3 regions of the Rhizobium sp. 2YAF20 genome follow, and region 1 is predicted to be linked to each of the others. Evidence: predicted binding sites of a transcription regulator. Region 1 holds the regulator's gene; each other region holds the start of a gene.
The links. The regulator PhoB, encoded in region 1, activates phosphate uptake and scavenging genes when phosphate is short. The targets are predictions, from matches to a motif close to TGTCATNNANCTGTCAT.
Positions count from the first base shown of each region.

Region 2: phnC (phosphonate ABC transporter ATP-binding protein) is a predicted target of PhoB. The motif match lies at 1,371-1,387, and genes of this name have one in related genera.
Region 3: pstS (phosphate ABC transporter substrate-binding protein PstS) is a predicted target of PhoB. The motif match lies at 1,465-1,481, and genes of this name have one in related genera.

Region 1 covers NZ_JBFRFF010000005.1:180,939-183,138, forward strand. Annotated here, with positions in the region: gene phoU (phosphate signaling complex protein PhoU) at 1-673, shown strand, start outside; gene phoB (phosphate regulon transcriptional regulator PhoB) at 705-1,388, shown strand; gene AB4Z52_RS10085 (GcrA family cell cycle regulator) at 1,460-1,987, opposite strand.
Region 2 covers NZ_JBFRFF010000007.1:122,263-124,462, forward strand. Annotated here, with positions in the region: gene phnL (phosphonate C-P lyase system protein PhnL) at 1-571, shown strand, start outside; gene AB4Z52_RS12395 (DapH/DapD/GlmU-related protein) at 658-1,275, shown strand; gene phnC (phosphonate ABC transporter ATP-binding protein) at 1,454-2,200, shown strand, end outside.
Region 3 covers NZ_JBFRFF010000004.1:96,159-98,358, forward strand. Annotated here, with positions in the region: gene pstC (phosphate ABC transporter permease subunit PstC) at 1-228, opposite strand, end outside; gene pstS (phosphate ABC transporter substrate-binding protein PstS) at 300-1,325, opposite strand; gene AB4Z52_RS08030 (cupin domain-containing protein) at 1,602-1,946, opposite strand; gene AB4Z52_RS08035 (O-acetylhomoserine aminocarboxypropyltransferase) at 1,994-2,200, opposite strand, start outside.

The DNA.
Region 1 (2,200 bases):
GAAGTTTCTTTCGCGTCGCATCTCCGAAATGGGCGGCCTTGCCGAGCAGATGGTCAGCGATTCCGTCCGCGCCCTTGTCAATGGCGATGTCGCACTGGCTCAGAAAGTCATCTCCGACGATACCATTCTCGATCATGCCGAACGCGAAGTTGGCGACAAGGCGATCACGACGATCGCACGCCGCCAGCCGATGGCAGCGGACCTTAGAGAAATCATGGGCTCCATCCGCATCGCTTCCGACCTCGAGCGTGTCGGCGATCTTGGCAAGAACACTGCCAAGCGCGTCATCGCAGTCCAGGGCACCGGCGTTCCCCGCCGCCTCGGCCGCGGCATCGAGCATCTCTCCGAACTGGCGCTCGTCCAGCTCAAGGAAGTGCTCGACGTCTATACCACGCGCTCGGCCGATCGGGCTGTCGCCATCCGCGAGCGCGACGAGGAAATCGACGCGATGTACACCTCGCTGTTCCGCGAGATGTTGACCTACATGATGGAAGACCCACGCAATATCACCACCTGCACCCATCTCCTTTTCTGCGCCAAGAATATCGAGCGCATCGGCGACCACGCCACCAACATCGCCGAGACGATCTACTACATGGCGACCGGCGCACAGCCGGAAGGCGAACGCCCCAAGGACGATACCGCCAACACCGTTGGCGCGGTAACGGAATAGCGCTTGCGCCTTTGAAGGAGACCAGAACAGCATGGTTCCAAGAGTTGCCGTTGTAGAAGATGAGGAAGCGCTCAGCGTGCTGCTGCGCTACAATCTCGAGGCCGAAGGCTTCGAGGTCGATACGATCCTGCGGGGAGATGAGGCCGAGCTTCGTCTTCAGGAGCGCACCCCCGATCTTCTGATCCTCGACTGGATGCTGCCCGGCGTGTCCGGCATCGAGCTCTGCCGCCGGCTGCGCATGCGGCCGGACACGGAGCGCCTGCCGATCATCATGCTGACCGCTCGTGGCGAGGAGAGCGAACGCGTGCGTGGCCTGTCTACGGGCGCCGACGACTATGTCGTAAAGCCTTTCTCGACTCCGGAACTGATGGCGCGTGTCAAGGCGATGCTGCGCCGCGCCCGTCCAGAGGTCCTGTCTTCCTTGCTGAAATGCGGAGACATCGAGCTCGATCGGGAAACGCATCGCGTGCACCGCAAGAGCCGCGAGGTTCGCCTCGGGCCGACGGAGTTCCGCCTGCTGGAATTCCTGATGTCCTCGCCGGGCCGCGTCTTCTCGCGCTCGCAGCTGCTCGACGGCGTCTGGGGACATGACATCTATGTCGACGAACGCACCGTCGATGTACATGTCGGCCGCCTGCGCAAGGCGCTCAACTTCTCCAACATGCAGGACGTCATCCGCACCGTTCGTGGTGCGGGCTATTCGATGGAAGCCTGATGTTCAGGTGACGAAAGTTGAAACGGAAAACGGGCCTCGCGGCCCGTTTTTCATTGATGCGCGCAAAGCTGTTAGCGAGCCGCCCTGCGTCGCTCGTGAACGGGCTGGTAAGCCATCTTCTGATGATAGCTGCAATAGGGCGAAGCATCGGGCGATTCATGGCCGCAGAAGTGAAAATCGTCCTTCAGCGGGTCGCCGACCGGCCATTTGCAGGTACGCTCCGTCAATTCCGTCAGACCGAGACGCATCGAGATCGGAACGACAACATTGGAAGCCGGGCGATATGAGACTTCCGGAGCTGCGTCGACGTCGACTTCTTCCTTGAGCATCGCCGAGCCCTGCTGGCGCGCGACCGTGCGGGTCGTAACCCCGCGGGAACCGAAGTTCGAGGACCGGGGGGGCGTGACATTTCGCTTCGGCGCTCGAGCAGAGGTTGCAGAGCCGCCCGACTTGGCTCGGCCTGGCAAGTTAAGGCGATGCACCTTGCCAATAACCGCGTTCCGGCTGACGCCACCGAGCTGCGCTGCAATCTGGCTGGCGCTAAGCCCTTCGGCCCAAAGCTTTGTGAGCCGTTCTACACGCTCGTCTGTCCAATTCATGCCCTGCCTCCGCCTAGCGCTTCCTGATGGCAGAATCCTTCGCCATTGCCCCGATGCAGTCGGGACCTAAAACGCTTTTAAATTGTGGTGACTAGTTCCGCCGCATGCAGTCTAGTAATTGATCTTTAACCTAGTGTGAGCCTGACTCCGTGACAAGAGTCGCAGGAATCTCAGGGAATCGATTTCGGGGTTTTCCCCAACTTGCTTCCTTGT
Region 2 (2,200 bases), on a different contig from region 1:
GAGTTCACTGCTGAAGATGACCTATGGAAACTATGCCGTCGACGGTGGTCAGATCCTTGTCAATCACAAGGGGCGTATCGTTGATCTGGCGACCGCCGATCCCAGAACCGTCATCGACGTGCGCCGCTACACTATGGGCTATGTCAGCCAATTCCTGCGCACCGTGCCTAGGGTTGCCACGATTGACGTCGTCGCCGAGCCGCTGCTGGCGCGTGGCGAGACCGCGACTGCCGCCAGGGCGCGAGCCGGCGAGCTTCTGTCGCAGCTCAATTTGCCCGAAGAACTGTGGCAATTGCCGCCGGCGACATTTTCGGGTGGCGAGCAGCAGCGCGTCAACATCGCCCGCGGCTTCATCACCGACCATGCGATCCTGCTGCTCGATGAGCCGACTGCCTCGCTCGATGCCACGAACCGGCGCGTCGTCGTCGAGCTGATCGAGGCGAAGAAGAAGAAAGGCGTAGCGCTTCTCGGCATCTTCCATGGCGAGGAAGTGCGCGAGGCTGTTGCCGATCGCATCCTCGATGTCAGCATATTCTCACCAAGAACGTCGCGTGTCGCCATCGGCGCCTGACATCGCCTCGTCTTTTCCACGACCCGCCTCGTGTCGCTTTTGAGCCGACGCCGGGCGTTGCGAACCTGCGCCCGAAAGGCACCATCATGACCAGAACACTTGGCGAGCAGCCCTATATCGATCCGACCGCACGCATCACCAATTCAAGACTTGGCCGCTATACCGAAGTCTCGGAACGCTGCCGGATCGATGAGGTCGACATGGGCGATTATTCCTACGCCATGCAGGACAGCGCCATCTGGTGCACGACGATCGGCAAATTCGTCAACATCGCTGCCGCCGTGCGCATCAATGCCACCAATCATCCGACCTGGCGCGCGACGCTGCATCACTTCACCTACCGCGCTACCGACTACTGGCCGGACGCAGACATGGAGACGGATTTCTTCGAATGGCGGCGGGAGCATCGCGTCGTCATCGGTCACGACGTCTGGATCGGCCACGGCGCGACGGTTCTGCCCGGCGTCACTGTCGGCAATGGGGCTGTCATCGGTGCGGGCGCTGTCGTGGCGAAGGACGTCGCCCCCTATACGATCGTCGGCGGCGTTCCGGCGAAGCTCATTCGCGAGCGCTTTTCCAAGGACATCGGCGAGGGCATGGACCGGCTTTCCTGGTGGGATTGGGAACATGACCGGCTGCGCACCGCCCTTGCCGATTTTCGTGCGCTTTCCGCTGAGGATTTCCTCTCGCGTTACGGGGCCTGACGTCCGTTGCGTAAGTATCGGCGCGTAGGCACACATGTTTGGCTGCAACCTGCGCAATGGCAATTGTGACAACTGCCAGCCCCTTTGTGACAGTTGTTACACAAAAATGACATTTGCGCTTCACGAAGCGGGGCTAATGCCTAGCTGGACACTGGTTGAACGACTAGGGAAAAGCAGGATGTTCGAGCTGAGGAATGTGACGCGCAAGTTCGGAAGCAAACTCGCGGTCGATTCTGTGACGCTGGACATTCCCCAAGGCCAAATGGTCGGCATCATCGGCCGCTCCGGCGCCGGGAAATCGACGCTGCTGCGTATGATCAACCACCTCGCGGTGCCGTCCTCCGGCTCGATCCATTTTGCAGGTACCGAGGTTTCCGCACTGCGCGGCAAGGCGCTACGCAATTGGCAGCGCGACTGCGCGATGATCTTCCAGCAGTTCAACCTCGTACCGCGCCTCGACGTGCTCACCAACGTCATGCTCGGTCGGCTCAATCATCGCTCGACCACTCTGAGCCTCCTCAGCGTCTTCAGCCGCGAGGAGCGGATCGACGCCATCATGGCGCTTGAGCGCCTCGGTATCGAGCAGACGGCGATGCAGATGGCGGGGACCTTGTCGGGCGGACAGCAGCAGCGCGTGGCGATTGCCCGTGCCCTGATGCAGCAGCCGAAGATGCTGCTTGCCGACGAACCTATCGCCTCCCTCGACCCCCTGAACGCAAAGATCGTCATGGATGCATTGCGCGACATCAACGAGCGCGAAGGCATTACAGTGATCACTAACCTTCACACGCTGGACACGGCGCGCAATTATTGCGAGCGCATCATCGGCATGGCGGCTGGTCGGGTCGTCTTCGACGGCGCGCCTTCGACGCTGACTGCCGAGGCCGTCAACGCCATTTACGGCACCGACAAGGACGGAGCCGGC
Region 3 (2,200 bases), on a different contig from region 1:
GGCGGGAGCGCTCCACTTCGTGCCCCAGAGGAACGAAAACCCGAAGGTCTGGAAGGTTGGCAAGGCTTCGATGACAAGAACCACAAGGATTGCCAGCAGCAAAAGCACGACAAGAGCAGCCGAGCCAAGCGTCATAAAATAGAAAATCCGATCCTGTATCCGGAATTTCCTGGTGCTGACGCTGGTATCCACTGCCTGGAATCCAGCTGTCTCAGTCGCGTCGGCCATCGGTTTCCCCTTGTCCTGTCACGAAAGGCGGACAGGGCCAAGCCCTGTCCGCCGCAACTTTTCAGCCGAAATTACTTCGTGCCGAAGTCCTTCTTCCAGGACTCTTCGACAACCTTGACAACCGCTTCCGGAACAGGAAGGTAAGACAGGCCAGTCGCTTCCTTCTGGCCCTTTTCATAGGCCCACTTGAAGAATTTCAGGGCTTCATCGTTGGCAGCGGCATCGGCCGGCTTCTTGTAAAGCATGACCCAGGTCGAAGCTGCAATCGGCCAGCTCTTTTCGCCCGGCTGATTGGTGATGATCAGGTTGAAGTTCTTGGCATGGGCCCAATCGGCGCTCGAAGCAGCAGCCTCGAACGTATTGAGGCTCGGCTCGATAACCTTGCCGGCAGCATTCTTCATCTTCGCAAAACCGATGTGGTTGGCAACGACATAGGAATATTCGACGTAGGAGATCGAACCAGCCGTCTGGTTGACAGTGGTGGAAACGCCTTCAGAACCCTTGGCGCCGAAGCCGACCGGCCATTCGACCGTCGTGTTCGAACCAGCCTTTTCCTTCCACTCTGGCGAAACTTTCGACAGGTAATCGGTGAAGTTGAAGGTCGTGCCCGAGCTGTCGGCGCGATAAACGACGGAGATCGCCGTGGAAGGCAGCTTCAGGTCGGGGTTGAGGGCCTTGATGGCCGCGTCGTCCCACTTGGCAATCTTGCCAAGAAAGATGTCGGCCAGCGTCTTTCCGTCGAGAACGAGTTCGCCCGGCTTTACGCCGGCAATGTTATAGGAAACGACGATGCCGCCGGAGATCATCGGGAACTGGGCAACGCCGTTCTTCTCGAGGTCAGCGTCGCTCATCGGCTTGTCCGAAGCGGCGAATACAATGGTCTTGTCGACGAGCTGCTTTATGCCGGCGCCCGAGCCGACCGACTGGTAGTTGACGGCGTTGCTCGTCGCAGCCTTATAGTTTTCGGCCCACTTGGACATAACTGGCGCGATGAAGCTCGAGCCGGCGCCGGTGAGGTCGGCAGCCGAGGCCGAAGCAGCCATGGCGACGACGAGGCCTGCAGAGAGGCAAAGCGAACGAATTTTGTGGTTAAACATGTTAAACTCACTTCCTCAAGTGATGAAAGGATGGCGAGGGAGCAGACGCACGGATATCCAGATAGTTCATCGGACGCGTCAATCTCCCAGCGACACGGATGGCTCTATAGTTGCAATGTTTCAGTTTGATGACAGTTTCGTGAAAGCCAAATGACACGCTTTTCCGGGCATGGAACAACTTCTGGAGATGCTGCCATCCGGTATACGAAGCCTCATGCGAGGATGTAGCTGTCGTGCTCTGAAACTAGCTCACGCTCTTCCAATGAAACCACTGCCTTACAAGCGGATCACATAGTCCTTGCGAGTCGTTTCAACCACTTCCCAGGTTCCGTTGAAGCCGGGTCTCAAGATCATGCGATCGCCGGCGCGCAGATGGAAGGCTTCGCCGTCGTCCTCGGTGACAACGGAGTAGCCCGAAAGAACGTTGAAGTACTCCCACTCGTCGTAGGCGATGCGCCACTTTCCAGGCGTCGCCTCCCATATGCCGGCATGGAGACCGCCGTCAGCTTCTTCGACGTTCCAGGTCCTGAATTGGGGGGTGCCCGAGATGAGCCGATCGGGCGCAGGAGCGCCCATCTCCGGCTCGATCTCCGCAATATCAAGTCTTGCATGGTTGGCCATGGCATCCTCGCTGGAAGCGGAGCTGCGAGCAATCGCGGCCCCTCGCCTCATACTATCTTCGACAGGGACTGTTGGAGATCGGCAATGATGTCCTTGACGTCCTCGAGGCCGATCGACAACCGCACGACGTCAGGCCCGGCTCCGGCCTCGATCTTCTGTTCGTCAGTCAGCTGCTTGTGCGTGGTCGATGCCGGGTGAATGACGAGCGAGCGCGTGTCGCCGATATTGGCGAGGTGGGAAAAGAGCTCCAGTCC